Regions from separate parts of the Pararhizobium qamdonense genome, predicted to be linked through region 2. Evidence: riboswitches for the same ligand, from Rfam matches in the RefSeq annotation. Region 2 holds a riboswitch; the other holds the start of a gene.
What was found. A riboswitch is a leader RNA that binds a small molecule or an ion and turns the genes downstream of it on or off. The one in region 2 is predicted to bind S-adenosylmethionine.

Region 1: another riboswitch for S-adenosylmethionine. It lies ahead of PYR65_RS20050 (O-succinylhomoserine sulfhydrylase); the one in region 2 lies ahead of metA (homoserine O-acetyltransferase MetA).

What each region holds. Positions count from the first base shown of each region.
Region 1 covers NZ_CP119566.1:4,084,701-4,099,185, reverse strand. Annotated here, with positions in the region: gene PYR65_RS20075 (aspartate aminotransferase family protein) at 1-592, shown strand, start outside; gene argF (ornithine carbamoyltransferase) at 639-1,556, shown strand; gene PYR65_RS20065 (Hsp33 family molecular chaperone) at 1,856-2,839, shown strand; gene apaG (Co2+/Mg2+ efflux protein ApaG) at 2,949-3,341, opposite strand; gene PYR65_RS20055 (CDP-alcohol phosphatidyltransferase family protein) at 3,447-4,067, shown strand; gene PYR65_RS20050 (O-succinylhomoserine sulfhydrylase) at 4,117-5,301, opposite strand; SAM riboswitch at 5,346-5,424, opposite strand; gene PYR65_RS20045 (2'-deoxycytidine 5'-triphosphate deaminase) at 5,530-6,627, shown strand; tRNA gene PYR65_RS20040 (tRNA-Gly) at 6,695-6,768, shown strand; gene PYR65_RS20035 (glycosyltransferase) at 6,794-8,701, opposite strand; gene PYR65_RS20030 (transporter substrate-binding domain-containing protein) at 8,795-9,667, shown strand; gene PYR65_RS20025 (sterol desaturase family protein) at 9,674-10,489, opposite strand; gene PYR65_RS20020 (tellurite resistance TerB family protein) at 10,594-11,004, opposite strand; gene PYR65_RS20015 (thermonuclease family protein) at 11,096-11,932, opposite strand; gene PYR65_RS20010 (S24 family peptidase) at 11,947-12,612, opposite strand; gene PYR65_RS20005 (calcium:proton antiporter) at 12,840-13,925, shown strand; gene PYR65_RS20000 (DMT family transporter) at 14,102-14,485, shown strand, end outside.
Region 2 covers NZ_CP119566.1:602,122-616,606, reverse strand. Annotated here, with positions in the region: gene PYR65_RS03015 (hypothetical protein) at 1-33, opposite strand, end outside; gene PYR65_RS03010 (GGDEF domain-containing protein) at 740-1,930, shown strand; gene PYR65_RS03005 (DUF4345 domain-containing protein) at 2,076-2,507, opposite strand; SAM riboswitch at 2,651-2,728, shown strand; gene metA (homoserine O-acetyltransferase MetA) at 2,807-3,733, shown strand; gene PYR65_RS02995 (GNAT family N-acetyltransferase) at 3,730-4,182, shown strand; gene PYR65_RS02990 (aldose epimerase family protein) at 4,354-5,340, shown strand; gene PYR65_RS02985 (SDR family oxidoreductase) at 5,485-6,252, shown strand; gene PYR65_RS02980 (dioxygenase family protein) at 6,331-6,912, shown strand; tRNA gene PYR65_RS02975 (tRNA-Gly) at 6,942-7,016, opposite strand; gene PYR65_RS02970 (prolyl-tRNA synthetase associated domain-containing protein) at 7,270-7,779, shown strand; gene trxA (thioredoxin) at 7,838-8,839, shown strand; gene PYR65_RS02960 (LON peptidase substrate-binding domain-containing protein) at 9,000-9,683, shown strand; gene PYR65_RS02955 (Trm112 family protein) at 9,693-9,881, shown strand; gene PYR65_RS02950 (ubiquinone biosynthesis hydroxylase) at 10,096-11,310, opposite strand; gene tesB (acyl-CoA thioesterase II) at 11,413-12,297, shown strand; gene PYR65_RS02940 (P-II family nitrogen regulator) at 12,522-12,872, shown strand; gene PYR65_RS02935 (ammonium transporter) at 12,902-14,266, shown strand.

The sequences.
Region 1 (14,485 bases), 880 kb from region 2:
TTCGCTTTGCGACGAATATGGCCTGCTGCTCATTTTCGACGAAGTCCAGTCCGGCGTCGGCCGCACCGGCAAGCTGTTTGCCCATGAATGGTCGGGCATCACGCCGGATATCATGGCGGTTGCCAAGGGCATTGGCGGCGGGTTTCCGCTCGGCGCTTGCCTTGCGACCGAAGAGGCCGCCTCCGGCATGGTCGCCGGAACCCACGGCTCGACCTATGGCGGCAATCCGCTGGCCATGGCCGTCGGCAATGCCGTTCTCGACGTCATTCTTGCGGATGATTTCCTGCAGCATGTCCGCGATGTCTCGCTGGTCTTCCGCCAGGGTCTTGCCTCGCTTGCCGATCGGTTCCCCGATGTCATCGAGGAAATCCGCGGCGAAGGCCTGATGCTCGGCATCAAGGCCAAGGTTCCGTCCGCCGATCTGTTAAAGGCCATCCGTGCGGAAAGACTGCTGGCAGTGCCTGCGGGCGAAAATGTCATCCGCCTGCTGCCGCCCTTGGTGACGACGGCCGATGAAGCCCGTGAAGGCCTGGCGCGGCTTGAACGCGCGGCCGAACAGCTGACAGCGGAGCGACGACAGGCATCGGCCTGAACGACGCTTCACTGACACGCTGAAAAAACACAGGACTTTGAATAGAATGGCCGGTACCAGACATTTTCTCGATCTTTCTGCCATGACGACAACCGACTTGAGGTCGATCATCGAGGACGCCCGCGTCCGCAAGGCCGACACCAAGGCTGGCACAGCTGAAAAGCCGCTGGCCGGCAAGATGCTGGCGATGATCTTCGAAAAGCCCTCGACCCGCACGCGCGTCTCCTTCGATGTCGGCATGCGCCAGCTCGGCGGCGAGACGCTGTTCCTTTCCGGCACCGAAATGCAGCTCGGCCGCGCCGAAACCATCGGCGATACCGCCAAGGTCCTGTCGCGCTATGTCGATGCGATCATGATCCGCACCACCGATCACAATCGCCTGCTGGAGCTGGCCGAACATGCCACTGTGCCCGTGATCAATGGCCTGACGGATGCAACGCATCCCTGCCAGATCATGGCCGATATCATGACCTTTGAGGAACATGCGGGTCCCGTGAAGGGCAAGACCATTGCCTGGACCGGCGACGGCAACAATGTGCTGCATTCCTTCATCGAAGGTTCGGCCCGCTTCGGTTACCGCATGAATATGGCGGTGCCACTCGGCTCCGAGCCGGACGACAAGATCCTCAACTGGGCCCGCAACAATGGCGGCGAGATCAAGCTCTATCATGATGCCGATCAGGCCGTGGACGGCGCCCATTGCGTTGTCACCGATACCTGGGTGTCGATGAACCAGGAACACCGCGCCCGCGGCCACAACGTCTTCCAGCCGTTCCAGGTGAACGCCGCGCTGATGGCCAAGGCCGACAAGGATGCGCTGTTCATGCATTGCCTGCCCGCCCATCGCGGCGAGGAAGTCACGGACGACGTCATCGACGGCCAGCAGTCGGTGGTGTTCGACGAGGCCGAGAACCGCTTGCATGCGCAAAAGTCCGTACTCGCCTGGTGCCTTGGCGCTCTTTAGAGCGCTTCCGTCTAATGACGAGGCTCTCTAAGGGCTTTCCCGGCATATTGAAAACCGGGCTGCGGCACACGATCTAAACAACACGCTGATGACCGGCAGGTGGCGCGTCCGCCTTTGCCGGTCATTCTTATTGAAAAATCCATCCATCCGCGCCGCCGTTCTTCAGGGAGGCGGAAACGCGATCAGCCGTTTTTTCAGGAACGATCTGGACAAATCCGGCCCGCGCAGGATCAATAGAAGCATCGGACACAGTCCCGGCCTGCATGGCGGGCGGATATCCGAGGGCTAGGAGCAGAGTGATGACGGAAGCAGGTTTGGGCCTTGGCCATTTCGATTATGCAGGCGACGATCATGTCGTGCCGTTTCAGGTTGAGGGTCTCGACGTGCGTGGCCGCGCCGTCCAGCTCGGCCCGATGCTGGATGCCATCCTCGAGCGTCATAACTATCCGCTCCCGGTCGCCCGCCTGGTGGCCGAAACGGTGGTGCTGACGGTGCTTCTCGGCACGTCGCTGAAATTCGAAGGCAAGCTGATCATCCAGACCAAGAGCAACGGCCCGGTCGATCTGGTCGTCGCCGATTTCGCGACGCCGGACCGGGTGCGCGCCTATGCCCGCTACAATGAAGAGGCCTTGAAGATTGCCGAGGAAAACGGCCTGACCCAGCCGCAGCATCTGCTCGGCGATGGCGTTTTGGCCTTCACCATCGATCAGGGCGCGCATATGCAGCGCTACCAGGGCATCGTGCCGCTCGACGGCGCCTCGCTGGAGGAAATTGCCGGCGTCTATTTCCGCCAGTCGGAACAGATCCCGACCAAGGTGCGCCTCGGCGTTGCCGAGCTGCTCGATCGCGATGAAAACGGCAAGCCGCGCCACCGCTGGCGGGCCGGCGGCATGGTCGCACAGTTTCTGCCGGAAACGCTGGAGCGCATGCGCCAGCCCGATCTTCCTGGCGGCGACGGCGCGGACGATAGTTTCGAAGTCGATGATCTCTGGGATGAAGCCAGCGTCATGGTCCAGACGATCGATGCCGACGAGCTGACCGATCCGACCGTTGGTACCGAGCGGCTTTTGTACCGGCTGTTCCACGAGCGTGGCGTCAAGGTCTATCCGCCGCAGGCTGTCTATGACAAATGCAGCTGTTCACGCGAAAAGCTGCGCGACGTTCTGGCAAGCTTGAGCCAGGACGACATTGATCATGCGGCCGAGGACGGACTTGTCTCGGTCACCTGCGAGTTCTGCTCGACGACCTACCGCTTCGAAGCGACGGAAGTGAAGCCGCAGTAAAGACCTGCGGCGAAAAGGAAATCCAGGAAAACTGCGAAGCGGTTTTCCGTCCGGACGTGCGTCAAAACAGGAAGAGAGCATTTCCGTTTCTTAAAAAAACGGGAATGCTCTAATTCAGCGTCCGGTTCTGGCCGGGCGAATCCAGCGAAAAGGCGGGAATATCCACGTTGAAGCTCTCGCCACGCGTGGTTTCCATCAGATAATGACCGAACATCACACCGGATGGCGTGTCGAGCGGGCAGCCGGACGAGTACTCGTAGGTGTCTCCCGGGTTTAGAACCGGTTGCTCGCCGATGACCCCCGGGCCATTGACCTCGTCCACCTGGCCGTTTTCATCGGTAATGTGCCAGTAGCGCGTCATCAGCCTGACGGTCTCTTCCGACAGGTTCGAGATCAGGATGCGGTAGCCCCAGACATAACGGCTGTCATCCGGATCGGATTGCTCCTCCAGATAATAAGGTTCGACGGTCACCTCGATGTCGCGTGTCAGCGCGCGGTACATATGCAAACCCTTTCAAGTCCATAGGCAATATTCTACAGCAAGATGGTTTCATCAAGAATAACGCGATCCTTGGTATCAGCGTAAACTGTCAGGATAGGGTACAGCATGCTGGACGGTCATGTGAGGCGATGGATTGACCCTTGGCTGGATCGTGCAGGCAGGGCTCTGGCCGCTTATGGGTTCACCGCAAACACGGTCACCGTCACCGGTTTCCTCATTGGTGTGGCGGCAGCGGCCGCCATCGTCCTCGACGCCTACGCCGCTGCTTTCGTGCTGATCGGCCTCAGCCGAATCTGTGACGGCCTGGACGGTGCCGTCGCGCGGGCGACGCAGAAAACCGATTTCGGCGGCTTCCTCGATATCGTGCTCGACTTTGCCTTTTATGGCCTGATCCCGTTCGCCTTCATTTTTGCCGATCCCTATGAAAACGGCGTGGCGGGCGGCCTTCTGCTTTTGTCGTTTTACATTAACGGCGCCAGTTTCCTCGCCTTTTCGATCATGGCCGAAAAGCGCGGCCTCTCGACGGACATTCGCGGCGCAAAATCGCTCTATTTCACCACCGGTCTTGCCGAAGCGACGGAGACGATCGCCGTGTTCCTGGCGTTCTGCCTGTTTCCGCACTGGTTTTGCGAGATCGCAATCTGCTTCGCACTCGTGTGCTTCTACACGACGGTGTCGCGCATCATACTGGCGCGGACCTTCTTTACGGGAGAGCCTCCGGCCTAGAAAAACGCCCGCATCCAGGGGACACGGGCGTTCTGTACGCGTTGAAAAATCAGGCCTGAACCGACTTCAGAGCACGGGCGAAATCCTCGATCAGGTCGGCGCTGTCCTCGATGCCTGCCGAGAAGCGCACGGTGCCCGGCGAAATGCCAAGCTCGGCACGCGCCTCGTCCGACAGGTTCTTGTGGGTGGTCGTTGCCGGATGGGTGATCAGGCTCTTGCTGTCGCCGAGATTGTTGGAGATCAGCACCACATCCAGCGCGTTCTGCAGCGCAAACGCCGCCTCCTTGCCGCCCTTCAGCTCGAAGCAGACGAGCGTCGAGCCACCCTTCATCTGCCGGGCGATGATATCGGCCTGCGGATGGTCCTTGCGGCCGGGATAGATCACCTTGGCGACCTGGCTCTGCTCGGCCAGGAAATCGGCGACACGCGCGGCATTCTCGCTCTGCTGGCGCACGCGCAAGGGCAGGGTCTCGATGCCCTTCAAGAGCGTCCAAGCGTTGAACGGCGAAAGCGCCGGGCCGGTATGGCGGAAATAGTCGTGCAGATGTTCGTTGATCCATTCCTTGTCGGACAGGATCACGCCGCCAAGGCAACGGCCCTGGCCATCAATATGCTTGGTGGCGGAATAGACGACGATATGGGCGCCGAGTTCCAATGGCTTTTGCAAAAGCGGCGTTGCAAAGACGTTATCGACGATGACCTTGGCGCCGATCTGGTTGGCGATCTTGGCAACACCCTCGATATCGACCACTTCCAGCGTCGGATTGGTCGGGCTTTCCAGGAAGAACACCTTGGTGTTCGGCTTGACGGCCTTTTCCCAGTTTTCCAGGAAACGCCCGTCGATCAGCGTGAACTCGATGCCGTATTTCGGCGCCAGCGTTTCCACCACCCAGCGGCAGGAGCCGAACAGGGCGCGGGCCGCCACGATATGATCGCCGGCTTTCAGCTGGCACAGGATTGCTGCGGACACCGCAGCCATGCCGGATGCGGTGGCGCGTGCGTCCTCGGCACCTTCCAGCATGCACATGCGCTGTTCGAACATGTCGTTGGTCGGGCTGCCGTAGCGGGCATAGATGAAGCCGTCCGTCTCGCCCTTGAAGCGCGCTTCCGCCGCTTCCGAGCTGTCATAGACGAAGCCCTGCGTCATGAAGATGGCTTCGGAGGTTTCACCATGGTTTGAACGGGTCGTGCCGCCGTGAACGAGCTGTGTCGCGGGGCGCCAATTGTTGCTCATCGATTGTCTCTTTCAAAACAAAAAAACCGGCCGCGTAAAGCAAGCCGGTTTCAAACCCGGCCTTTTTAGCTATTTGTTTTACGTGGCTGCAAGCCGACCGGCCAAATCACCACGGGATAAGTCCGTATTTACTGATTAGCCGCGCTTGCGTCAATTCCCGTGAACAACAAGATATGTCACAGGGACAATTTAGGGTATGACGCCGGTTGGGCAAAGAGGACGATGGAAATGACCAGGGCCACAGGCATTCTCGCCGATCGCGCCATTGCTGCGCTGTTTGAGGCAGGGCGGTTGAAAAGCGAGGCGCGGCTCGATGAGGACCAGATCCAGCCGGCCAGTCTCGATCTGCGTCTGGGCTCCAAGGCATTCCGCGTGCGCGCCAGCTTCATGCCGGGCCCCGGCCATCTGGTGGCCGATAAGCTCGACCGGCTGAAACTGCATGTGATCGACCTCTCCGAAGGGGCTGTGCTCGAAACCGGCTGTGTCTACATCGTTCCCCTGATGGAAAGCCTCGACCTTCTGCCGGATATGTCGGCCTCGGCCAATCCGAAGAGCTCGACCGGCCGCCTCGATATCTTCACCCGCGTCATCACCGATCGCGCCCAGGAATTCGACAAGATCCCCGCCGGCTATTCCGGTCCGCTCTATCTTGAAATCAGTCCGCGCACCTTCCCCGTCATCGTCCGGCGCGGCTCGCGCCTGTCGCAGATCCGCTTCCGCATCGGCCATGCCTTGCTGACCGAAAACGAGGTGCTGGCGCTGCACGAAAGCGATGTCCTCGTTGCCAGCGAAACGCCCAACGTCTCCGGCGCCGGTATCGCGCTGTCGATCGATCTGAAGGGCACCGGTGCTGACGGCTTGATCGGCTATCGCGGCAAGCACCATACCGCCGTCGTCGATGTCGACAAGAAGGCCGAACACGGCATCTTCGATTTCTGGGAACCGCTCTACAGCCGCGGCCGCGACGAACTGATCCTCGATCCCGACGAATTCTATATTCTCGTCTCGCGCGAAGCCGTGCATGTGCCGCCGCTCTATGCGGCTGAAATGACGCCGTTCGATCCGCTGGTCGGCGAATTCCGCGTCCACTATGCCGGTTTCTTCGACCCCGGTTTCGGCCATGCCTCGGCCGGCGGCAAAGGCAGCCGTGCCGTGCTGGAAGTGCGCAGTCACGAAGTGCCGTTCATCCTCGAACATGGCCAGATCGTCGGCCGTCTGGTGTACGAGCACATGATGGAGCGCCCCGAAGGGCTCTATGGTCTGGGTCTTGGTTCCAACTACCAGGCACAGGGCCTGAAACTCTCCAAGCATTTCCGCGCAGAGTAAATTCCGCCCGGAAAACCGGCTGCCGCCTTGACAGGCAGCCGTGCTTGGTGGAAACCTCGGTCGCAAGGCGGGTATGATGTAGTGGTAGCTTGTCAGCTTCCCAAGCTGATCGTGCGGGTTCGATTCCCGCTACCCGCTCCACCTTGTTCCTCAAGCTCTTGCCGCATCAGGTCCCATGGTCTTTCACAGGAACATGCGGTGTCTTGTTCCAGGAAAACGGATGTGTCCGCAGCTCCAAAAGTGCCTTCCATGCGGCGAGCGACATGAAGAGCCAGTAAATTGGCACAAAAACCCAACGCCAGCCGACCGCCCGTTTTTCCCATATCGTCATCCGGTTACGCCCAAGCGAAATGAAGACCGCATAGCTGCCGAAGACATTGATGATATCGCCGCTGAACAGCCAGAAGGCCAGCCAGTCATGCGTAGATGTGCTGTTGTGCAGCATCAGCCAGGTCAGATAGGCGATGAAGCCGATGACGACGGGATGACTGAGCGCGGACAGCAGCATTCCGCCCACCAGGATCTGGAAGACGAAGAAAGCCGGCCAGCCCATTTCTTTGGCCAGTTGGCCCGGCTTGCGCATCAGCACCAGCCATGTCTGCAGCCACCCTTTGAACCAGCGGGTACGCTGCCCCAGCCAGACGGAGGGCAGGACCGGCGCTTCCTCCAGCGTCGGTTTGGCGATGACGCGCGATCGATAGCCGAGCCGGTACAGCCGCATGCCGAGATCGGCATCCTCGGTCATATTGTAGGGATCCCAGCCACCGATCATCCTCAGCTCCGCCGTGCGGAAATGATTGGATGTGCCGCCCAGCGGCAGGGGCAGACCCGTCAGAGACAGCATCGGCAGCAGCCCGCGAAACAGTCCGGCATATTCCAGCGCAAACAGCGCGCTCCACCAGGATTGCCGCGCATTGGTGATAATCAGCGGCGCCTGCAGGCAGATGATATGCGCAGGGGCTGCGATGAACGTGTCGTACGCTTCCCGCAACTGGCCGGGATGCGGCCGGTCTTCGGCATCATAGACCGTCACATAGGTGCCGCGAACGCCGGGCAGCGCATAGGCGAGCGCCTTTGGCTTGGTGCGGGGCAGGTGGACCGGCACCAGAACGATCTCGTATTCGCGCCCCAGCCGCAAAGCTTGGATCGCCGCGATGGTTGCCGCATCATCCGCCTCGCAGATCAGCTTGATATCGAGCCGCGAGCGCGGCCAGTCGATCTGGTTGAGCGCGTGGACGAGCTGCGCCACGACACTTTCTTCCCTGTAGAGCGCCACGAGCACCGAATAGACCGGTACAGGCCCCGCGGCGACGGGCGGCAATGCCCGCGCCCGTTGCAGCGCCAGGCGCTCCTGGCGCCCGGCGGCCCTCAACGCGTAGAGGCGCACCAGAAAATTGGCAAGATAGAACAGGGTCAGCACGATATGCAGCACCAGGATGCTGATGGTGGGCAAGGCCAGTGCCACCCCGATCAAGCTGCACAGCGTGACCCCGGTATAAAAACCCTGCTTGCCCCAAAAGGTGATGCGGGCGCTGTAGAGGGGCGCGGTTTCAAACAGCGCGCGCGTTACCACCGATACCCGCCTCTGGCTGCCCGCCTGCCAGGCGGCAGCGCGGACCGCTGATGGTGTCGAGATGGCCAGGCATTGGCGCAGCATCGGCATGCGCTGCAACAGCGTGGCAAGTTCGGCGAACCGGCCGATCGACGGAACGATCACGGTGACCGGCGGACGGCTGGCGTGATGCATCCTTAGAATTTCCGGCCGCACGATCTGGGTGTCGAGGCCGTCGACGTCCTGAACCCGCTCCGCATCGATCACGGGCATGAAATCAAGCCCCAGCATTTCCGCCAGCGCCTCGAAATAGATGGTTTCCTCGATCTCGCCGGATGCGAGCAACTCGTCTTCGACGCTTGTGCCATGCGCTTGCGCCAGTCGCATAGCCAAGGCAATCGCCGGCTTGCCGATCCCCATCTGGAGCAGCAGTCGGCCTTCGTGCTTCAACGCCGGCGCCAGGCGCGCAATCGCAGTATCGTTTCGAGATCGCCCGCCGGGCGGCTCATTCGCGGTAGCCATTCCGGAATTGTCCGGATATTCTCCCAGCCGCATAAACACCCTATCGCTGCGCGTCGCGCGGTTCTTTCTCACCGCTCTCCGGGATTGATCATAATGATACGCGCTTTCCGTGCATCTCTAAAATCCTATGGTATATTCTCGTTTTGCGTGTATTTGGTTGCATCTTTTCCAGTGTCATTGCGTGCTGCGGAAGGGGTGAACGATCTGCCCCTGTTGTTTGATGCGCGCGAACGGATTGCAAAACCGGACCTGAGTGGCCTCGCCCGGCTGCGGTTTTTGACCACCGTGGATTTCCCGCCGTTTAATTTCATCGATCAGTCCGGCAAGCTTGCCGGCTTCCATGTGGATCTGGTCCGCGAGATCTGCCACGAGCTGGAAATCGACGCCAAGTGCCAGATTCAGGCCGTGGCGTTTGCAGAGTTGCAGCCCGCTCTGGAAGGCGGGCAGGGGGAGGCAGTCATTGCCGGGATCGGCACCAGCTCGGAATTGCGGCAGCGATTTGCCTTTTCGAGAACCTTCATGAAGTTGCCCGCCCGTTTCGCTGCCAATCGGCAAATGATGGCCGGTGCGCTTTCGGTGGCGTCGCTTGCGGGAAAGCCGGTCGGCACCGTGTCGGGAACCACGCATGAGGCCATGTTCAAGGCATTTTTTCCCAAACTCGAAAGCCGCTCTTTTCCCAGCCGCGACGCGATGCTGGCGGCCCTGAAGCAGGGAAGCGTTGCGGCGGTGTTTTCAGACGGCATGCAGTTGTCGTTCTGGACGGCCGGCAGCGATGCGGCCGGATGCTGCGCCCTGATCGACGGCGCTTACTTCTCGCAACGGTTTCTGGGCGAGGGGCTGGCGGTCATGAACCGCAAGGGCGATTCCGCGCTGACGCAGGCGATCGATCATGCGCTGCTGGAATTGTCGCGCAAGGGCCGGCTGAACGAGATTTACCTGCGTTATTTCCCAGCCGGGATCTATTGAGCTTTGTCATTTCAACTTTCGAAATGGCAGAAACAACGACCAGAACAATCGGTATGGCAAAGGGTTGCGATATTGCGCAAGCCCGATCCCCATGACATCCGGCGGATGTTGCGAGCGGCCGCGATAGGTTGAAAACAGCTGGTCCCAGATCGACAGGTTGAAGCCGTAATTGCTGTCGGTCTCGTCTGGCTCCGTGGAATGATGGATGGCGTGCATGTCCGGCGTGACGATGAGGCGGCGCAACAGCCCGTCGATGCGGCCGGGAAGTTTCAGGTTGGCGTGATTGAACATGGCTGCGCCATTCAGCACGATCTCAAAGACCAGAACGCTTTCCGGCGGCGCGCCGATCGCAAGGATCACGGCGGATTTCCACAGGACCGAGAGCATGATTTCCAGCGGGTGGAAGCGCAGCGCGGTCGTCAGGTCGAGACCGGTATCGGCATGGTGCACCCGGTGGATGCGCCAGAACAGTGGCACTTTGTGAAAAATCAGATGCTCCAGCCAGATGGCGAAATCGAGAATGACGAAGGCTAGAATACCGCCGATCAGCGGTGGCATCCCGAGCATCGGCAAAAGCCCGTATCCATGCGCAGCGGCAAACAGCGCGACACCGGTGGCCGCTGCCGGAAAGATCAGCCGCAGGATCAGCGATGACAGGACGAGGATCGAGAGATTGGTAAACCAGCGCCGGGCTTTCAAGGCGCGCATCAATTCCGGCCGCTCCAGCCGGGGATGGAGCAGTTCGAGCATGGCAAGCGTCAGGAAGATTGCGGCAAAGAAGGCAAGCCTCAGGGCCGGTTCGCCAATGCCGAACAGCGTCATGCCTGCACCATCATCGATTGCCTGTTCGTCTTGTGAACCCTTATTCTATCGGGATGGCGACTGAGGTGAATGCACTTTGGCGTGAAGCGGAAAACCGCTCTCTGTCACCTGCGAAACCGTGCCATGGCACCGCGCTCGATGGCAGCGCAGGTCAGCTTGTCCAGCCCCAGCCGGTCACGCAGCAATTGCAGCAGCCGGATTTCCTCCTGGGCAATCGCGTGGTCGGCAGCGGCAATCTCGACGGCCAGCGCATAGGCCGTATCATTGAGACGCGCGGGAAGCGCTTCCCGTACCACTTCAAGCGCGATGTCCAATCCTTCCGGACCGTCGAGAAGGGCCGTGCATTCGCGCGCGGCATGCATCAGATGGTCGTGGTCGAACCCTTCGAACACCGGCAGGAAGCTGGTCAGCCGGCCGATGCGTTCCAGCTCATTATCGGTCATCGCGGTATCGACGGCCGACATCATCACCATGACATAGATGAGGGCTTCGTGATGGCTCATGGTGTCTGGCATGGATGATCCGTGTGGCTGTTGCAGTTCCGGGAGATATGGATCGCCGATGCGGTCTACAAGTCTTCACCTCTCATATCAACGTCCGGTCATATCAACGCCCGGTCATATCAACAGCGGCATCCGTAGACGGCAGCGTTTCATCCGGGACAGCCGGTACCGGGCCCAAATCGCGCGGATCGTCGCCGAAAAAGCCGAGACGGGACTGGCGGGCAGCGGCAACCTTAACCGAAAGCGGCGACTTTTCCGGGGCGTCCGCCCAGCCGTTTTCGGCAAGCCAGGCAGCCGGATCGGTGGCATTGACGCTGCAGGCGGCGGTCAGCGTCCCCTGCCAGCCATTCTTCGGCACGGTGCAGACAAGCGCGCGAGCCCGCAGGAAATTGCGGAATGCGGTTTTGGCCACCATGCCGCAGGGCCATGTCTTGCCTTGTTCGCCGCAGATGCGGTCCGCCTTTTGCGGTTCGATCCCGTCGAGTTGCAGCAGCCGGTCGCCAAACTGGATGAGGCCCGCCGATAGCGCCACCGGATGGCGAAGAACAGCGGGAACCGGCTCCGGCCGGGCCACGGGCTGCGACAGCGGCTTGCGTGCCTCGATCCGCTCCAACGGCTGCGCCGTGACCTCTTCGGGATATCCGAATTGCTCGGGCGCGATATCGCGAACGGCTTTGTCCTGCCTCTCCAGCTTTGCAGGAAGGCCGGCATCCGGAGTTTCAGTGGATGCTGGATCGGCACTCCCGCCGTTTTCGGTGTCAGCGCTGTCCATCCTGTCGCCAAGGCCGGGCACATCCGCCATATCCGGTGTTTCCAATGCAAAGTCCGGCGTCTCGGCGCTCTGCCGTCCCTGAATGGCCGATGCGCCTGTTATCAGCAGCACGATGGTCAGGAGAATTCCGGCCAGGCCGCCGCCAAGGGTGAGCAGGTGCCGCTTCATCGAGGAAAAATGTCCTATTGGCTGGCCCAGATGATGCGGGCGATCCATTCGACGTCGCTGAGCTCAAAGGTCCGGTTGGGATGATCCGGATTGAGCGACAGCAACTCGATATTGCGCGGCGTCTGGCGCACGAGAACCTTGGCCATGACTTCACCCTCCGTGGTCTTGACCACCACGCGGTCGCCGCGGCGGATCTGCGCGCCGGGCTCGACGATCAGCACATCGCCGTCGCGATAGAGCGGCAACATGCTGTCGCCCTGGATTTCCAGCGCATAGACGCCGGCCTTGGTGCCGGGGGCGGCCGGAAACTCGACGACATCCCAGCCCTGGCCTGCGGGAAAGCCGCCATCGTCGAAAAAGCCACCGGCCCCAGCCTGGGCAAAGCCGAGCAGCGGAATGGAGCCGGTCTGCGGCGGAAAGGCGCCTTCAGGCAGTGCCCCGGCCGTTGGCCCCGGCCGCAGGAATTCCATGAACTGGTTGATCGTCGAGCCGGTCGCATCCAGCACCTTGGCGATCGATTCCGTCGATGGCCAGCGCTCGCGCCCATCGGCGGAATGGCGCTTGGACTTGTTGAAAGAGGTCGGATCAAGCCCGGCCCGCCGGGCAAGACCCGAAGGGGACAATTGATGCCGCTCGGCGAGCGCATCGATGGCGCTCCAGATCCGGTCATGTGAAAACATCGTTGCGCATCCTGCAAGCGGTGAAGCGTGACGCTTTCCTTGATATCCTGGCTTCGTGTTGACGTGGGTCTCTGCCGGTCGAGATTAGCCAAAATGTGGCAGCGAGTAAAGTGAGCAAGGAAAATAATCCTGTCGTTTCGACCTCCCGCGCACCGGCGTGATTGAAATACGCACCGCGCCGCCTATACTTCGCTGGACCTTATTCCGCTGGTTGCGAGGCGCCGCATTTGTTCTCCATCTTGAAGTCCGAAATCCTCCTTGCGGCGGCGCTTGCTTTTGCAGCCGTTGGCTTCCTGTTTGAACATGCGGTGCTGGAGGCGGGGCAAGTGGCGTCCCTTGCCGGCGCCGCGGTGCTGGTCTTTGCCATCGTGCTGGCCTCGTTGCGTGTCGCGCATCATGCCGAGGTTCTCGCCGCCAAGGTCGGCGACCCCTATGGCACGATGATCCTGACCCTGTCGGCAGTGCTCGTCGAGGTGATCATTCTGGCGATCATGATGAGCGGCGAAGAGATTTCGCCGACCCTGGTGCGCGACACCATCTATTCCGCCGTCATGCTCGATATCAACGGCATCCTGGGGCTCGCAGCCCTTCTGGGCGGCCTGAAACATGGCGAGCAATCCTATAACGACGATTCCAGCCGCACCTATAGCGTCATGATCCTGACGGCGATGGGCATTTCGATGATCGTGCCGGAATTCGTTCCGCAAGCCAAATGGCACCTCTATTCCGCCTTCACCATCGTCGCGATGGTGACGCTCTACGCGGTCTTTCTGAAGATGCAGGTCGGCGTACACAGCTATTTCTTCAGCTACAGCTACCCCAAGCGCGAGGGTGCGGAAAAGCGGACACCGGAAGAGGAGCCGGTGGCCGTATCCATCGGCATCCTGATTGCCGGCGTCGTGATCATCGGGATCCTGGCCGAAATCATGTCGGGTTTGATGACGGCTGGCCTGAAAGGATCCGGCGCGCCGCCGGTGCTTGCGGCGGTCGTGGTTGCTGCCATTTCGGCCTCGCCGGAAATCATGACGGCAATGCGCGCAGCACTTGCCAACCGCATGCAGGCCGTCGTCAATATCGCCCTCGGCGCCTCGCTCTCCACCGTCATCCTGACGGTGCCGGTGATGGAAGCAATCGCGCTCTATACCGGCCAGCCCTTCATCATGGCGATGACGCCGGTGCAGACGGTGATGGTAACGATCACGCTGGTGGTTGCGGCAATCAATCTCAACGATGGCGAAACCAATGCCATCGAGGGCATGACCCATTTCGTGCTGTTTGCCACCTTCGTCATGCTGTCGGTGATCGGACTTTGACACAGCGGCCGTGAAGCGCAGGGTTTGGCAGGTCGGCATGCGCCGTCCTTGCGCTTTATTTTCAGCTCCGCCCCCATTTTTCGCCACATGCCGCGCTGTCCTGCCTCTTCCTTGCACGCGGGCGCCGCGATATCACAGAGCGCGCGCGATTTGCGCAGCACCTGCGGGAGCCATGCGTGAATACCTCCATACTGTCGGGCATTCTGCTGACGATCTTTTCCTATTTCCTGTTCACGCTGCAGGATGCCTCGGTCAAATGGCTGGTGGTGGCGCTGCCGGTCTGGCAGATTCTCTTCGTGCGCAGCGTGACGATCTTTGCGATCTGCACTGCGATCGGCCGCCGTCCTCTCCTTGTCCGCGCGGTGCATTCCCCGGTTCTGAAGCCGATGATCCTGCGCAACCTTTTGCTGCTTGCCGCCTGGCTGTCCTACTATACCGCCGCCCGCGATCTTGGGCTGGCCGAACTGACGACGATCTATTATGCCGCGCCGATCCTGATCACCATTCTCGCCGTGCCGATCCTGAAAGAGGATGTGCCGCCGCTGCGCTGGATCGCCGTC
Region 2 (14,485 bases):
CACGATTTTAAGCAGCTCGTATAGCTTCCGCATAGTGAACCCGTTCCCATAGGTTGAGTAATACGATTCTCGCCTTAACACCTAGGGTTTTTATTTCCTCCCGAAAAGGTGGAGTTTCTATTTGTAAATGTGTTCTCGAAATCCGCTTCGGCTGATCTCCCAACCAAAAAAATTTCATCCCCAAAATCCCCGCTCCCCAAAACCCGTGCCATACTCACTTCGTCCCATCACGGATACACCGGTTTGCGTTGCCGGCGAGGTGGGGCCGGTGCCCGGACGGTTTTGCGGAACGCGCGCAAGATCCCCGGGGCTGCGTGAAAGGTGGTTCTCCTCCGGTTCGCCAATGAACCGGGCGTGCCGGGTTCGTCACGCCGTCTTATGACAGCCCAGGGCGAAACCCCGCCACATTGAAAAGCCTGGCGGATAAGCGGCCGGGCTGGGGCATTGGAGGCCTCTCGGTCAAACGGGAGGCGCAGAAGAACCTGAGAAGCGCGGCAAAAGACACCGAAACGGGGCACATCGTGTGTCGCCTACACTAAACTCTCTGAGGCACCCGATGTGCCCCGGCCGACCCTGCCGTACTTAAAAGCCGGCAGACATTGCAGATGAGACAAACCACGGGCGAAAACCGCGCCGCGTGAAGGCCGCGCCATGGCCGCAATCAGAGCTGCCACCCGAATATACGGGAGATGAAATCTTAGGAGACGCCAGCTATAGTGCCGCACAAAAGGGGAACGGGATGGCCAAAGCCATACATCGGTTTCAAAGCGGGACGGATGTGCTCGCGCTGCAGATGGACGCGCTTTACAAGGCTGCACCGGCATCGGTGCTGACCATCTTCGGCGGCTTGATCGCGATATCAGCCTATTGGTCGCCGCAGGCGAAAACAGGGCTGTTGATCTGGTTTTTCTGCATCTGCGCCCCGGCTGCCGCCTATGCCGTCGGCGCCATGGCCCGTCGAAGCGGCCATCCCAAAGGCTGGGGGCCGGTCGCGTGGTCGCATATCAGCAAAGCTATTTTCCTCATCTCCGGTTTGGCCTGGGGCATCGGCGGCGCCTGGATGCTCAGCATCGGCGACCACAGCCAGACGCTGGTGATCTGCTGCGTGGTCATGGGCGCGATCACCTGCACCTTTCCCAATGTCGTCTATGAGCCGGCTCACTTTCTTTTCCAGGTGCCGATCCTGGCGACTTTCACCATCACGCTTGCCGCCAGCGATGTCGAATTCGGTGGCCTGCTCGCGATCGCCGCAGCCCTTCTGTGCCTTGCCCTGGTGGTGATGGCGCGGGCCGTGGGATCGCAGCTGACGCTCGCCCTGCATCTATCGCTGGAAAACAAACAGCTCGCGGAGGATCTGGCCGAACGCGGCGCCGCCCTGGAGCGGGCCAACCGGCAGCTCTCCGTCGAAGCGCTGACCGATCCGCTGACGGGCATGGCCAACCGCCGCCAATTGATGAATTTCATCCGCACCAATGCCGGCCGCACGGCACTTTTGATCGCCGATATCGACCATTTCAAATCCTATAATGACAGCTTCGGCCATGTCGATGGTGATATCTGCCTGGTGCTGGTGGCGGGCGCCCTGCAAAACGCCATCCGGCCCGGAAAGGACCTTGCCGCCCGCCTCGGCGGCGAGGAATTCGCCGTCATCCTCAGCGATCTCTCGCAGGACGAAGCGATCGCCGTGGCCGAGCGGGTCCGCGGCAATGTCCAGGCGCTCATCGATGCACATCCGCGCCAGATCCGCCGCCCGGTGACGATCAGCATCGGCCTTGCCTATCGCAGCAGCGAGCGGGACAAAACCCATGCGAACCTGATGGAGGAAGCCGATACCGCCCTCTATGAGGCCAAGAATTCCGGCCGCAACCGCGTCTCCGCCCACGCTTCGCCATCAGGCGATCTGCCCGGTGCAGCCCCGGCCCGCGCATGATCGGACGTAAAAGGAACGAATTGGGAAAGCTCTACCATGCGGCAAAGGGTGAGACGGCCCTCCCAGCCACGCCTAGGACCGCCCCACCCGCCGCTTGCGGCAATCGCCTCCACCCGTTTCAGATGAAGGACGCCGCGCGACCTTTTCAGCCCCGGCCCTGGCTCAAGGCCGAAACGCGGCCGTGCCAGAAGACCAGGCAGGGCACGACCACAAGCTCCATGCCGAGCCCCAAAAGATGCCCCGCCGAAGGCACGCCATCTGCAATCAGCGATACGAGCCGCGCCAGCCCGCCGGCAAAAGTCAGGATCGCCAGAAGCCGGATCCGCGCCGCTTTCGTCTCGATTGCGGGAATGCAGCTGTACCAGGCAATTCCAAAGGCGAAGAAAAGCCCGGAGAGGAACCGCACATGGCTGCTGAGATCCACAGGCGGCATCTTTTCCCCGAGAAATGCCGGTCCCATCACCAAGCCGCCCAGTCCTGCAAACACCGGCAGCATCGCAAGTATGGCGATGGTCGCCTGCAACAGGCGCCGCTGGCGGAAATCGGCCGGGCTGATCTGATAGGCAAGACTGGGCATCGCGCATCCTCCTGTAATCGTGAGGGTTACGGATGAAAGAGCGGCCAAGTTTCAAAAACGCCGGACACAACAGCGTGAAAAAGCGCGCGGCGCACCTGCCGCAGAGGCACTGCATATTGATTCGCAGCCGCACAGGCGCTATTTAGGAAGCTCGTGGTGATTTGGCCGGCCGGCTTGCAGCCACGTTAAATAAGTCGCTAAAGGGCCGTGCGAGCGCAAGCAAGCGGGCCCGGTAGCGATTCTGTCGTTGCCGGTTTTTTTATGCCGGCCCCGCGAGTTCGTAGATCCGAGTGTTGTCCATGCCGATCAAGATTCCCGATACGCTGCCCGCCTATGAGACCCTCGTCAAAGAGGGGGTGCGGGTGATGACCGAAACTGCGGCGATCCGTCAGGATATCCGGCCGCTGCAGATCGGCCTGCTCAATCTCATGCCCAACAAGATCAAGACCGAAGTGCAGATGGCGCGCCTTGTCGGCGCCTCGCCGCTGCAGGTCGAGTTCTCGCTGATCAGGCTCGGCGGCCACAAGCCCAAGAACACGCCGGAGGAACATCTGCTTGCCTTTTACCAGACCTGGGACGAGGTGAGGCACCGCACGTTCGACGGCCTGATCATCACCGGCGCCCCGGTCGAGACGCTGGATTATGAGGACGTCACCTATTGGAACGAGATGAGCGACATCCTCGACTGGACCCATACCAATGTCCATTCGACGCTCAACATCTGCTGGGGCGCGATGGCGGCGATCTACCATTTCCATGGCGTGCCGAAATATACGCTGAAGGAAAAGGCTTTCGGCGTCTATCGCCACCACAATCTCAACCCGTCCTCGCCTTATCTCAGTGGCTTCTCGGATGATTTCCAGATCCCCGTCTCGCGCTGGACCGAGGTGCGCCGCGCCGATATCGAGAAAAATCCGGCGCTGGAAATCCTGATGGAATCGGAGGAAATGGGCGTCTGCTTCGTACACGAAAAGGCTGGCAACCGGCTCTATGTCTTCAACCATGTCGAATATGATTCGACCTCGCTCTCGGACGAATATTTCCGCGACGTCGATGCCGGCGTGCCGATCAAGATGCCGCACAACCATTTTCCCCATAATGATCCGACGCTGACGCCGCAGAACCGCTGGCGCAGCCACGCCCACCTGTTGTTCGGCAACTGGATCAACGATATCTATCAGACGACATCCTTTGATCTCGCCGATATCGGGAAGGACAGACGCTGACCGCAGATCTCATCATCCGCCCCATCGAACCCGGCGACGAACAGGATTGGCGCCGCCTGTGGAAGGCCTATCTCGCCTTTTACGAAACCAGCCTGCCGGAGGAGATCTACGTTCTCACCTTTTCACGGCTGCTGACGGGTGCGGCCCATGAATATGCGGGATTTCTGGCCGTTCTCGATGGCAGGCCGGTCGGCCTTGCGCATTATCTCTTTCACAGATCGTGCTGGCACGAGAATTCCATCTGCTACCTGCAGGACCTGTTTGCCGATCCGGATGTGCGCGGACAGGGGATCGGCCGGGCGCTGATCGAGGCTGTCTATGCGAAAGCCAACGCGCAAAAAGCGGATGAAGTCTACTGGATGACCCAGGATTTCAATGGAAATGCCCGCAAGCTCTATGACCGGATCGCCGAAAAGACGCCCTTCATCATCTATCAGAAGACGTTTTGAAACGAATCTGCTGTGGTCACGGCCACGCGATGCGCTGGAACGGAAAAGGCCGGCGGATCGGCGTAATTTGTATGACTTTTCGGTTGCCGCCATCGGCGAAATGACGCAGTTTGCGGCCGGATGAGTGGAGGAAGAAAATCCGTGCAGACAGAGACTGAAGTGTTCGGCCATATGCCATCCGGCGAGCCCGTGCATCGCATCGTGATCAAGGGCGGTGGACTGACCGCGCATATCCTCACCTGGGGCGCAGTCATCCAGGACCTGCGCCTGAACGGCCACGCCGCGCCTTTGGTGCTCGGCTTTGAGAATTTTTCCGATTATCTCGCCCATTCTCCCTATTTTGGCGCGACACCCGGCCGCAACGCCAACCGGATCGGCGGCGGACACTTTGACATCGACGGCGTTTCCTATCAGCTGGAATGCAACGAAAAAGGCGTGACACACCTGCACGGCGGCAGCGACGGTATTGCCAAGCGCCTGTGGAGACTGGTCGAGACGGCGCAGGACCGCGTCGTGCTTGAGATCACCGATCCTGATGGCCGCGCCGGCTACCCCGGCAACTGCACCATCACCTGCACCTATACAGTCAGCGATGGCGGCGTGCTCAATGTTCTCTACGAGAGCACGACCGACCGGGCAACGATCTGCAATGTTTGCCAGCACAGCTATTTCAACCTCGACGGCACCGCCGATGCGCTCAGTCATGACGCGATGATCGCCGCCAACAGCTATCTTCCGACCAACGATCTGCAGGTTCCGACCGGCGAAATCCGCGCCGTTGAAAACACCGCCTTCGACCTGCGCGCCATGACCCCGCTTCGCCGCCAGCTGGACGGCGAAAAAATCGGCTATGACCATAATTTCTGCCTGGCCGAGAGGCGCGGTCCAAAACAGCCGGTCGCTCTGGTCCGCAGCATCAATTCCGGCATTTCGCTGGAAGTCCGCACCACGGAGCCCGGCGTGCAATTCTACACCGGCTTCAAGATGAACATTCCCGTGCCCGGCCTCGAAGGCCGCCAGTACGGCCCCTTCGCCGGTTTCTGCCTGGAAACCCAGATCTGGCCGGATGCGGTCAATCACGCCAATTTTCCAGAAGCCATCCTGCGGCCAGGCGAAACATTGCGGCAGGAAACAGACTACGTCTTTACCTGGACCTGATTGGCTCTCCCGGCCCCCTTCGTCCAGGCTTGCACAACACGTCCCAGCATCACGCTGCGATATGCAACACCAACCCACTGGGCTTTTGCGGCAAAACCGGTTTTGATGTCCCTGCCGATGATGCGGCAGGAGAAGGACGTGGCCATGGCTGAAGCGAGTGTATCCAAGATTGCCCTGGTCACGGGCGGCGGCACCGGGATCGGCCGCGTCATTGCTCTCGCGCTGCTGAAAAACGCCTATACGGTCGTCATTTCCGGACGCCGCCCTGATGTTCTGCAAAGGGCGGCAAACCAACTGTCCGCTGAGACGGGCGGCGCGGCACACGCCTTTGCCGCCGATGTCGGCGATCCGCAGGCGGTCTCCGCATTGTTTTCCACCATCCGCCGGGATTTCGGCCGTCTCGACCTGCTCGTCAACAATGCCGGCATGGGTCTTCCCGCCGTGCCGATGGAGGACATCACCTTCGAACAGTGGAACGCCATCGTCAGCGCCAACCTGACCGGCGCCTTCCTCTGTACCCAGCAGGCGATGAAGCTGATGAAGGCGCAGACACCGCGCGGCGGCCGGATCATCAACAACGGCTCGAATTCCGCCTCCACACCCCGCCCGATGTCGGCTCCCTACACGGCCACCAAACATGCGATCGCCGGCCTCACCAAATCGACCGCTCTCGACGGCCGCCTGTTCGACATCGCCTGCGGCCAGATCGATATCGGCAATGCCTCGACGGACATGACGGCAAAGATGAGCGGCGGCGTCCTGCAAGCCAATGGCGAAATCGCCCCCGAACCCACCATCCCGGCCAACCTGGTGGCCGACGCGGTCATCTACATGGCGGGACTGCCGCTCGACGCAAACGTGCTGACGATGACCGTAATGGCGACGCAGATGCCGTATGTGGGGAGGGGTTGATGGGGCAAGAATATCGCCTCACTTCCGCCTTATGAAGCCGCAAGGATTTTGATATCCACAAAGGGGAGATACAGCGCAATGCCCACCCGGCGACATTTCCTGATCGGCTTCGCTGCCGCCCCGATTGCGCTGCCGGGACTAGCTCAGGCAAGCGATGCGCCGGCACAACTGTCGCTGACACCAACGTGCAGTGACGATGACGATCTGACGCAAAGGCAAACGGAGGGCCCGTATTTCTCCCTGGAAAGCCCCGAAAAACAGGACTTCGCGAACGACGCACCCGACGGTGAAAGGATGACACTCGCCGGGTACGTGTTGACCCAGAACTGCCGGCCCGTTTCAAAAGCGCTGATCGAGTTATGGCATGCCGACGAAAAGGGGCGCTACGACAACAGCGGCTACAAACTCCGCGGACATCAATTCACCGATGCTGAAGGAAAATGGTGGTTCGAGACGATCGTTCCAGGCCTATATCCTGGCCGCACCCGGCATTACCACCTGAAAGTCCAGCGGCCCGGCGGGAGCGTGCTGACGACGCAACTCTACTTTCCAAACGAGCCACTCAACGAGCGCGACCGGATATTCAACGAAACTCTGTTGCTCGATGTCAGCCCGACTGACGACGGCAAATTCGGCCGCTACGACTTCATCGTCGCGTAATGCAAAGTTCTGCTGATCTTAGAAGAAAATGGAGCGGGTGAAGCGATTCGAACGCTCGACCCCAACCTTGGCAAGGTTGTGCTCTACCCCTGAGCTACACCCGCTCATCAGCCTCGGTCCGGGGGTAGTCGGTGGACCGTGGCGCCGCTGCGTTGTTGTTTGCTGCGACGACGGCTATATGGCCCAGACGATTTTTAAATGCAACAGGGAAATGACGGCCGATCCAAAAAAATTTCATGCGCATGTCGCAAGCCCCTGAAAACAAGACGTTTTACAGCCTGCTTTCTGTGGAAGATTGCGATTTTTTGCCCTTCGGCGTAAACAGGACCGCCATTTTCAAGCCAGAAGGATGCCGCCATGAGTGAAATGCAGCCGAAAACGCCGGACGAATTATTCCAGTTTCTCGACAGCCTCGGCATCGCGCATCAGACCCTGCGGCACGAGCCGGTTTTCACCGTCGCCGAATCGGTGGCGCTGCGCGACGCCATTGCCGGCGGCCACACCAAAAACCTGTTCGTGAAGGACAAGAAGGACAATTATTTCCTGCTCACCGTCGAGGAAAACGCCACCGTGGACTTAAAGACGGTGCACACGATCATCGGTGGCGCCAGCAAGGTTTCGTTCGGGCGGCCGGAAAAGCTGATGGAATATCTGGGCGTCATTCCCGGCGCCGTCACCGCCTTCGGTGTGATCAATGATACCGACCGGAACGTGAAGATCATCATCGACGAAGAGCTGATGAAGGACGAGATCGTCAACTGCCATCCGCTTTCCAACGATGCGACGACATCGATCGCGTCAAAGGACCTCCTGCGCTTTATCGAGGCGACGGGACATGAAGCCCTTGTCTTGAAAGTGACGTCCTGACATACGATCTCTGACGGGAAGACAGTCAGACGGACGAGGATGTCCGCGAGGAGACATGATGAGCGGCAACGACAATCCCTATGCAGCATCCTACGGCAACCAGATGACGGCAACGGCGAGCTATGGCGGCGCCCCGGCACAGACGCCCGTGACGGCGCCAGCGGCCACAGCCGCACCGGCCGGCGAGCTAATCAAGGAGACGACGACCGCCAACTTCACCCGCGACGTGCTGGAAGCCTCCCGTGAGCAGCCGGTGCTCGTCGATTTCTGGGCGCCCTGGTGCGGCCCGTGCAAGCAGCTGACCCCGGTGATCGAAAAGGTGGTGACCGAAGCCCAGGGCCGCGTCCGGCTGGTCAAGATGAATATCGACGATCATCCCTCGGTTGCGGGCCAGCTCGGCATCCAGTCGATCCCGGCCGTTATCGCCTTTGTCGGCGGCCGGCCGGTCGATGGTTTCATGGGTGCCGTTCCCGAAAGCCAGATCCGCGAATTCATCGACAAGGTTGCCGGCCCGATGATCGATGACCAGCAGGCGGGGATCGATGCGGCGCTCGCAGACGCCAAAGCCTTTGCCGAACAGGGCGACCTTGAGAATGCCGCTGGCCTCTTTGGCGCCGTGCTGCAGGCCGATCCCGAAAATGCCGTGGCGCTTGCGGGGCTTGCCAATTGCCTTGTTACCGCTGGCGAAGTGGAACAGGCGCGCGAGGTTCTGTCTGATCTCAGCGACGAGCTTGCCAAGGATGCCGGCATCGCCGCTGTCGTGAAAAAGCTCGACCAGATCGAGGAAGCGCGCAAGCTCGGCGATCCGGATGCACTGGAACAGATCCTCGCTGCCGATCCCGACGATCACGGCGCGCGCATCAAGCTTGCCAAGATCCGCAATGTCGAAGGCGACCGCGAGGCGGCGGCAGACCACTTGCTCAAGGTGATGAAGCGCGACCGCACGTTCGAAGATGATGGCGCGCGGCGCGAGCTGTTGCAGTTCTTCGACGTCTGGGGGCCGATGGATCCTGCAACCCTTTCGGCACGCCGCAAACTGTCCTCGATCCTGTTTTCATAATCACTTTTCAAGGGAAGTCTTTATCGTTACGGCTTGGTGACGATCTCCCTTGAGATTTGAGTTTGGCGCCCCATTTCTTGTCTTTAAGCGGCACGGCCCCCCTGGCCATCACAAAGTGGGCCGTCATAAGAGCGCTGACAGCGACGGGGTGAATTGAGACATGCAAGTTGGTAACGCACGTTATCTGAGGCCTCAGGACCTACCGGAGATGCTTCCGGTATTCCCGCTGACGGGCGTGCTCCTGCTTCCCGGCTCGCAGCTGCCGCTCAATATCTTCGAACCGCGCTATCTTGCCATGTTTGACGATGCACTGGCCGGAAACCGCCTGATCGGCATGATCCAGCCCTCCTTCGGTGAAATTCGCGACGAGGCGGGCCAAGCGCATGTTCAGGCGCTCTGCCAGGTCGGCTGCGTCGGCCGGATCACGTCCTTTGCCGAGATGGAAGACGGCCGTTATATTGCCTCGCTTACCGGCATCTGCCGGTTCCGGCTGTTCGACGAGGTGCCCCTGTCGAAAAAGGGCTATCGTAACTTCAAGATCGTTCCCTTCGCCACAGACCTCACCGAACCCGATGACGAAGCGCAGGTCGATCGCGATGCGCTGCTGGCCGCCTTCAAGGCCTATCTGGATGCCAACAAGCTGGAAGCGGACTGGGAGAGCGTCGAGCGCGCCAGCAACGTGACGCTCGTCAATTCCATGGCGATGATGTCGCCCTATGGCCCGGCCGAAAAGCAGGCGCTGCTGGAGGCCCCGGATCTCAAGACCCGCGCCGAAACGCTGATTGCCATCACCGAGATCGTGCTCGCCCGAACTTTCGGCGACATCGAAACCATGCTGCAATAGGCCGATCAGATGGAAGACAGGACCAGCCGGGTCGATCCCAAACTGCTTGAACTTCTGGTCTGCCCGCTGACCAAGGGCCGTCTCAGCTACCACGCTGCTGACAACGAGCTGATTTCGGAAAAGGCAAGACTTGCCTACCCGATCCGCGACGGCATCCCGATCATGCTGATTTCCGAGGCACGCAAGATCGAGGATTGAGGCGACCTCCGCACTTCCGCGCAGGCTGGCGAGATCGGCGAGACACCCCCCTCTGTCGGCTACGCCGACATCTCCCCCTCAAGGGGGAGATGTCCATTGGCTTTGGGCACAAGGAAAAAGAACGATCTCCTCCCTTGAGGGTAGATGTCACGATAGTGACAGAGGGGGTAAGTTTCCACACGCTCTGACAATGCGACGAGGACCGGCGCCCCGTTCAAATCGCTTGCCCACCCAGCATCTTCGGTTCGGTCTGCCCGCCGAGCCCCGACGCCTGGCGGATGAAGAACGATTTGACCGATGGCATGCGATCAACCAGCCCCAGCCCGAAATCGCGCAGGGCGCGCACCGGCGTGACATCGTTGGAAAACAGCCGGTTCAGCACGTCGGTGGTGACGCCCATGCGGAATGTGTCGAAGCGGCGCCAGCTCTGGTAGCGTTCGAGCACGGCGAGCGAGCCGATATCGAGACCGAGGCGGTCGGCATCGACGATGGTTTCGGCAAGGGCTGCCACGTCCTTGAAGCCGAGATTGAGGCCCTGGCCCGAAATCGGGTGAATGCCATGGGCGGCATCGCCGGCAAGGGCAAAGCGCGGCGCGATGAAATCGCGTGCCAGCGTCAGCCCCAGCGGAAAGGCGCGGCGTCCGCCGACGACCTTCAGCGTGCCGAGCTTGTGGCCGAAGCGGCGCTCCAGCTCTTCCTCGAACACCAGGTCGTCGCTGGCGATCAGCCGGTCGGCATCGCGCGTCCGCTCGGTCCAGACCAGCGAGGAACGGTTGTTCTTGAGCGGCAGCGTCGCGAAGGGGCCGGCGGGCAGGAAATGCTCTTCCGCTGTGCCCTCATGCGGCCGCTCGTGCTCGACTGTCGTGACGATACCAGACTGGCCATAATCGAAATCGACGGTCTTGATGCCGGCGGCATCGCGCAGTTTTGAGCGCACGCCATCGCAGGCCACCAGCAGCCGCGCTTCGATCGCCCCGCCCTTCGCAAGGTCGATGGAAACCGAGTGATCGCCGCTCTTGAAGCCTGTAGCCGCCGTCGATTGCCGGATCTCGACGCCGAGCTCCAGGGCAGCCCTGCGCAATGCGCCGACCAGGGCGACATTCGGCACCATATGGGCAAAGGGCCGGCCCTCGACCTTTTCGTCCTCGAAGGTCAGGAAGACCGGGCGGACCGGATCGGCGGTCTTTGAATCGGTAATGACCATGCGCCGGATCGGTTCGGCCTCCGGCTCGATCTCGCTCCAGACACCGAGCACGTCGAGCATCTGCGAAGCCGCCGCGATGATCGCCGAGGCGCGCTCGTCCTTTTTCCAGGCGGTTTCCGGCGCACCGTCGATCAGGCTCACGGACAGATGCGGGGCGGCCTTCTTGATGGATACGGCCAGCGACAACCCGACATAACCGCCGCCCGCAATCAGCACATCGATCATCTCTCATTCTCCCGTCGCTCTTGAGCATTGCTTATGGCCTATATAGATCATTGATGCGCTCGTTCCTACCGCTTGGGCGCTCGACCCCAGGAGATTGCCGAAATGCCGCGCCCTGCCGAAAACCCCGCCCCGATGGACGTCCTGTTGCAGACGCTGGATCTGGAGAAGCTGGAGGAGAACCTGTTTCGCGGCCGCTCGCCGCAGGTCGGCTGGCAGCGCGTGTTCGGCGGACAAGTGATCGGCCAGGCGCTGGTGGCAGCCCAGCGCACCGTCAGCGAAGGCCGCTATGTGCATTCGCTGCACGCCTATTTCATGCGGCCGGGCGATCCCGCCGTGCCGATCATCTACGATGTCGACCGCATCCGCGACGGATCGAGCTTTGCCACCCGCCGCGTCGTTGCCATCCAGCATGGCAAGGCGATCTTCTCGCTCTCGGCCTCCTTCCAGTTCGACGAGGAGGGCTTCGACCACCAGATCACCATGCCGGATCTCGCGCCGCCGGAAACGCTGATGGGCGAACAGGATATTAAGGAAAAATATCTCGCCAATGCGCCGGAAGCCGTCCGCCGTTACTGGGAGCGGCCAAGGCCGATCGAGATCCGCCCGGTTTCGCTGAAACACTATTTTTCGCGCGACAAGCTGGAGCCGTCGCAGGACGTCTGGGTGAAAGCCGTCGGCACCGTTCCGGACGAGCGCCATATCCAGGCGGCGGTGCTTGCCTATATCTCCGACATGACCCTGCTGGATACCGCACTTTACGCGCACGGCACCTCGGTGTTTGACCGCGACCTGCAGGTGGCGAGCCTCGACCATGCCATGTGGTTCCATCGCCCCTGCCGCATGGACGACTGGCTGCTCTACACGCAAGACAGCCCCAGCGCTTTCGGTGCACGCGGTATGACGCGTGGCAGCCTTTTTGATCGCTCCGGGATGCTCATCGCGTCCGTTGCCCAGGAAGGCCTGATCCGGAAAAAGGCATCTGAATAAAAAAGCGCCAATTTTTCGATTCAGCCTATTTTTTCATCTTTTAATTTGACAAATTTTTGACATTCCGCCGCAAGTCACCGGCGGAATGTGGCATTTCCGTGTCTTTTCATGGACTTACCCATCCACTCCCAAACTGGCACGCCCCTTGAATAGCTAAGAGCAGTCGTTGGGGAAATGTGCTCGGCGGCAAGGAGAGACGGCCCCGAGCCGAAAGTGGAACAAGGATGGGAAACCAGATGAAAATTGTGATGGCCATTATCAAGCCGTTCAAGCTCGATGAGGTTCGCGAAGCCCTCACTGCCGTTGGCATCCAAGGCCTGACCGTGACCGAAGTGAAGGGTTACGGACGTCAGAAGGGACATACGGAAATTTACCGCGGCACCGAATATGCCGTGAGCTTCCTGCCAAAACTGAAGATCGAAATCGCCGTTGCCACCGAAATCGTCGACAAGGCCGTGGAAGCGATCGCCACGTCAGCCAAGACCGGCCAGATCGGCGACGGCAAGATCTTCGTCTACTCGATTGACCATGCCGTGCGCATTCGTACCGGCGAAACCGACACAGAAGCGCTGTAAGTCACGGCCGTTCAGGGAGCTACATGTCAATGTCTTCATTTAAACTTTCTACCTCTCTTGGACGCGTGGGCGCTGCAGCCGCAGCTCTTCTCGCTCCGGCCGTCGCCTTTGCGCAGGAAGCCGCCCCGGCAGCAGCCGAAGCAGTCGCCGCCGCACCGGTTCCGGACAAGGGCGATACCGCCTTCATGTTCGTCTGCACCATCCTCGTCCTGTTCATGCTCATCCCAGGCCTTGGCCTGTTCTACGGCGGCCTCGTACGCGCCAAGAACATGCTCTCGGTCCTGATGCAGTGCACCGTTGCCGGCTCCGCCGTCATGCTGATCTGGGTCATCTACGGCTATTCCTTCGCCTTCGGCGGCTCGACATCGCCCTATTGGGGCGGCACGGCCAAGATGTTCCTCTCGGGCGTCACCATGGATTCCACCGCCGCCACGTTCTCTGATGGCGTCGTCATTCCGGAAATGATCTTCATCATGTTCCAGATGACCTTCGCGGCCATCACGCCCGCCCTGATCGTCGGCGCCTTTGCCGAACGCATCAAGTTCTCGGCTGCGGTCCTGTTCTGCGTCCTGTGGGCAACCTTCGTCTACTTCCCGATCGCCCACATGGTCTGGGACGCAAACGGCCTGATCTTCGGCTGGGGCGCGCTCGACTTCGCCGGCGGCACGGTCGTTCACATCAACGCCGGCGTTGCCGGTCTGATCGGCGCGATCATGGTCGGCAAGCGCACAGGCTTCGGCAAGGACATGATGGCTCCGCATTCCATGACACTGACGCTTGTCGGTGCTGCCATGCTCTGGGTCGGCTGGTTCGGCTTCAATGCCGGTTCCAACCTCGAAGCCTCGGGCGGCGCAATGCTGGCCACCGTCAACACCTTCATCGCGACAGCCGCTGCCATCATCTCCTGGTCGCTGGTTGAAACCTTCACCCGCGGCAAGGCGTCCATGCTTGGTGCCGCTTCCGGCATGATCGCCGGCCTCGTCGCCGTCACCCCCGCCGCCGGCATTGTCGGCCCGATGGGTGCGATCGTCATGGGTCTAATCGTTTCGCCGCTGTGCTACTTCTTCGTCTCCGTGGTGAAGAACAAGTTCGGCTATGACGACACGGCAGACGTGTTCGGCGTCCATGGCATCGGCGGTCTGTTTGGTGCATTGGCCACCGGCATCTTCGCCTCGTCCTCGCTCGGCGGCATCGGTTATGCCGACGGCGTCACCATGGGCGGCCAGTTCATGACGCAGCTCTATGCCGTTCTCGTCACCATCGCCTGGTGCGGCATCGGCTCGGCGATCCTCTACAAGATCGTCGATGTGGTCGTCGGTCTGCGTGTTCCGGTCGAAGCCGAACGCGAAGGTCTCGATCTTTCCTCGCACGGCGAAGCCGCCTACCACTCGTAAGCAACCTGCGGAGCCGGCAAACCGGCTCCGCAACCAGTCCCGTCGCGGTTTCGCCTCGTGCGCGACCGCTTTTGACCCGGACCTCCCGTCCGGGTCTTTTTTTTGCTCTCAGACGGTCTTCGCCCGCCGCAAAACCGGTTCCAGTGGTGAAAACTGGCCTCTCAGCCCTCTTTCACGTAAACGAAGCGTCAAGGTTAATAGGGCTTTAACCCTCCTCTG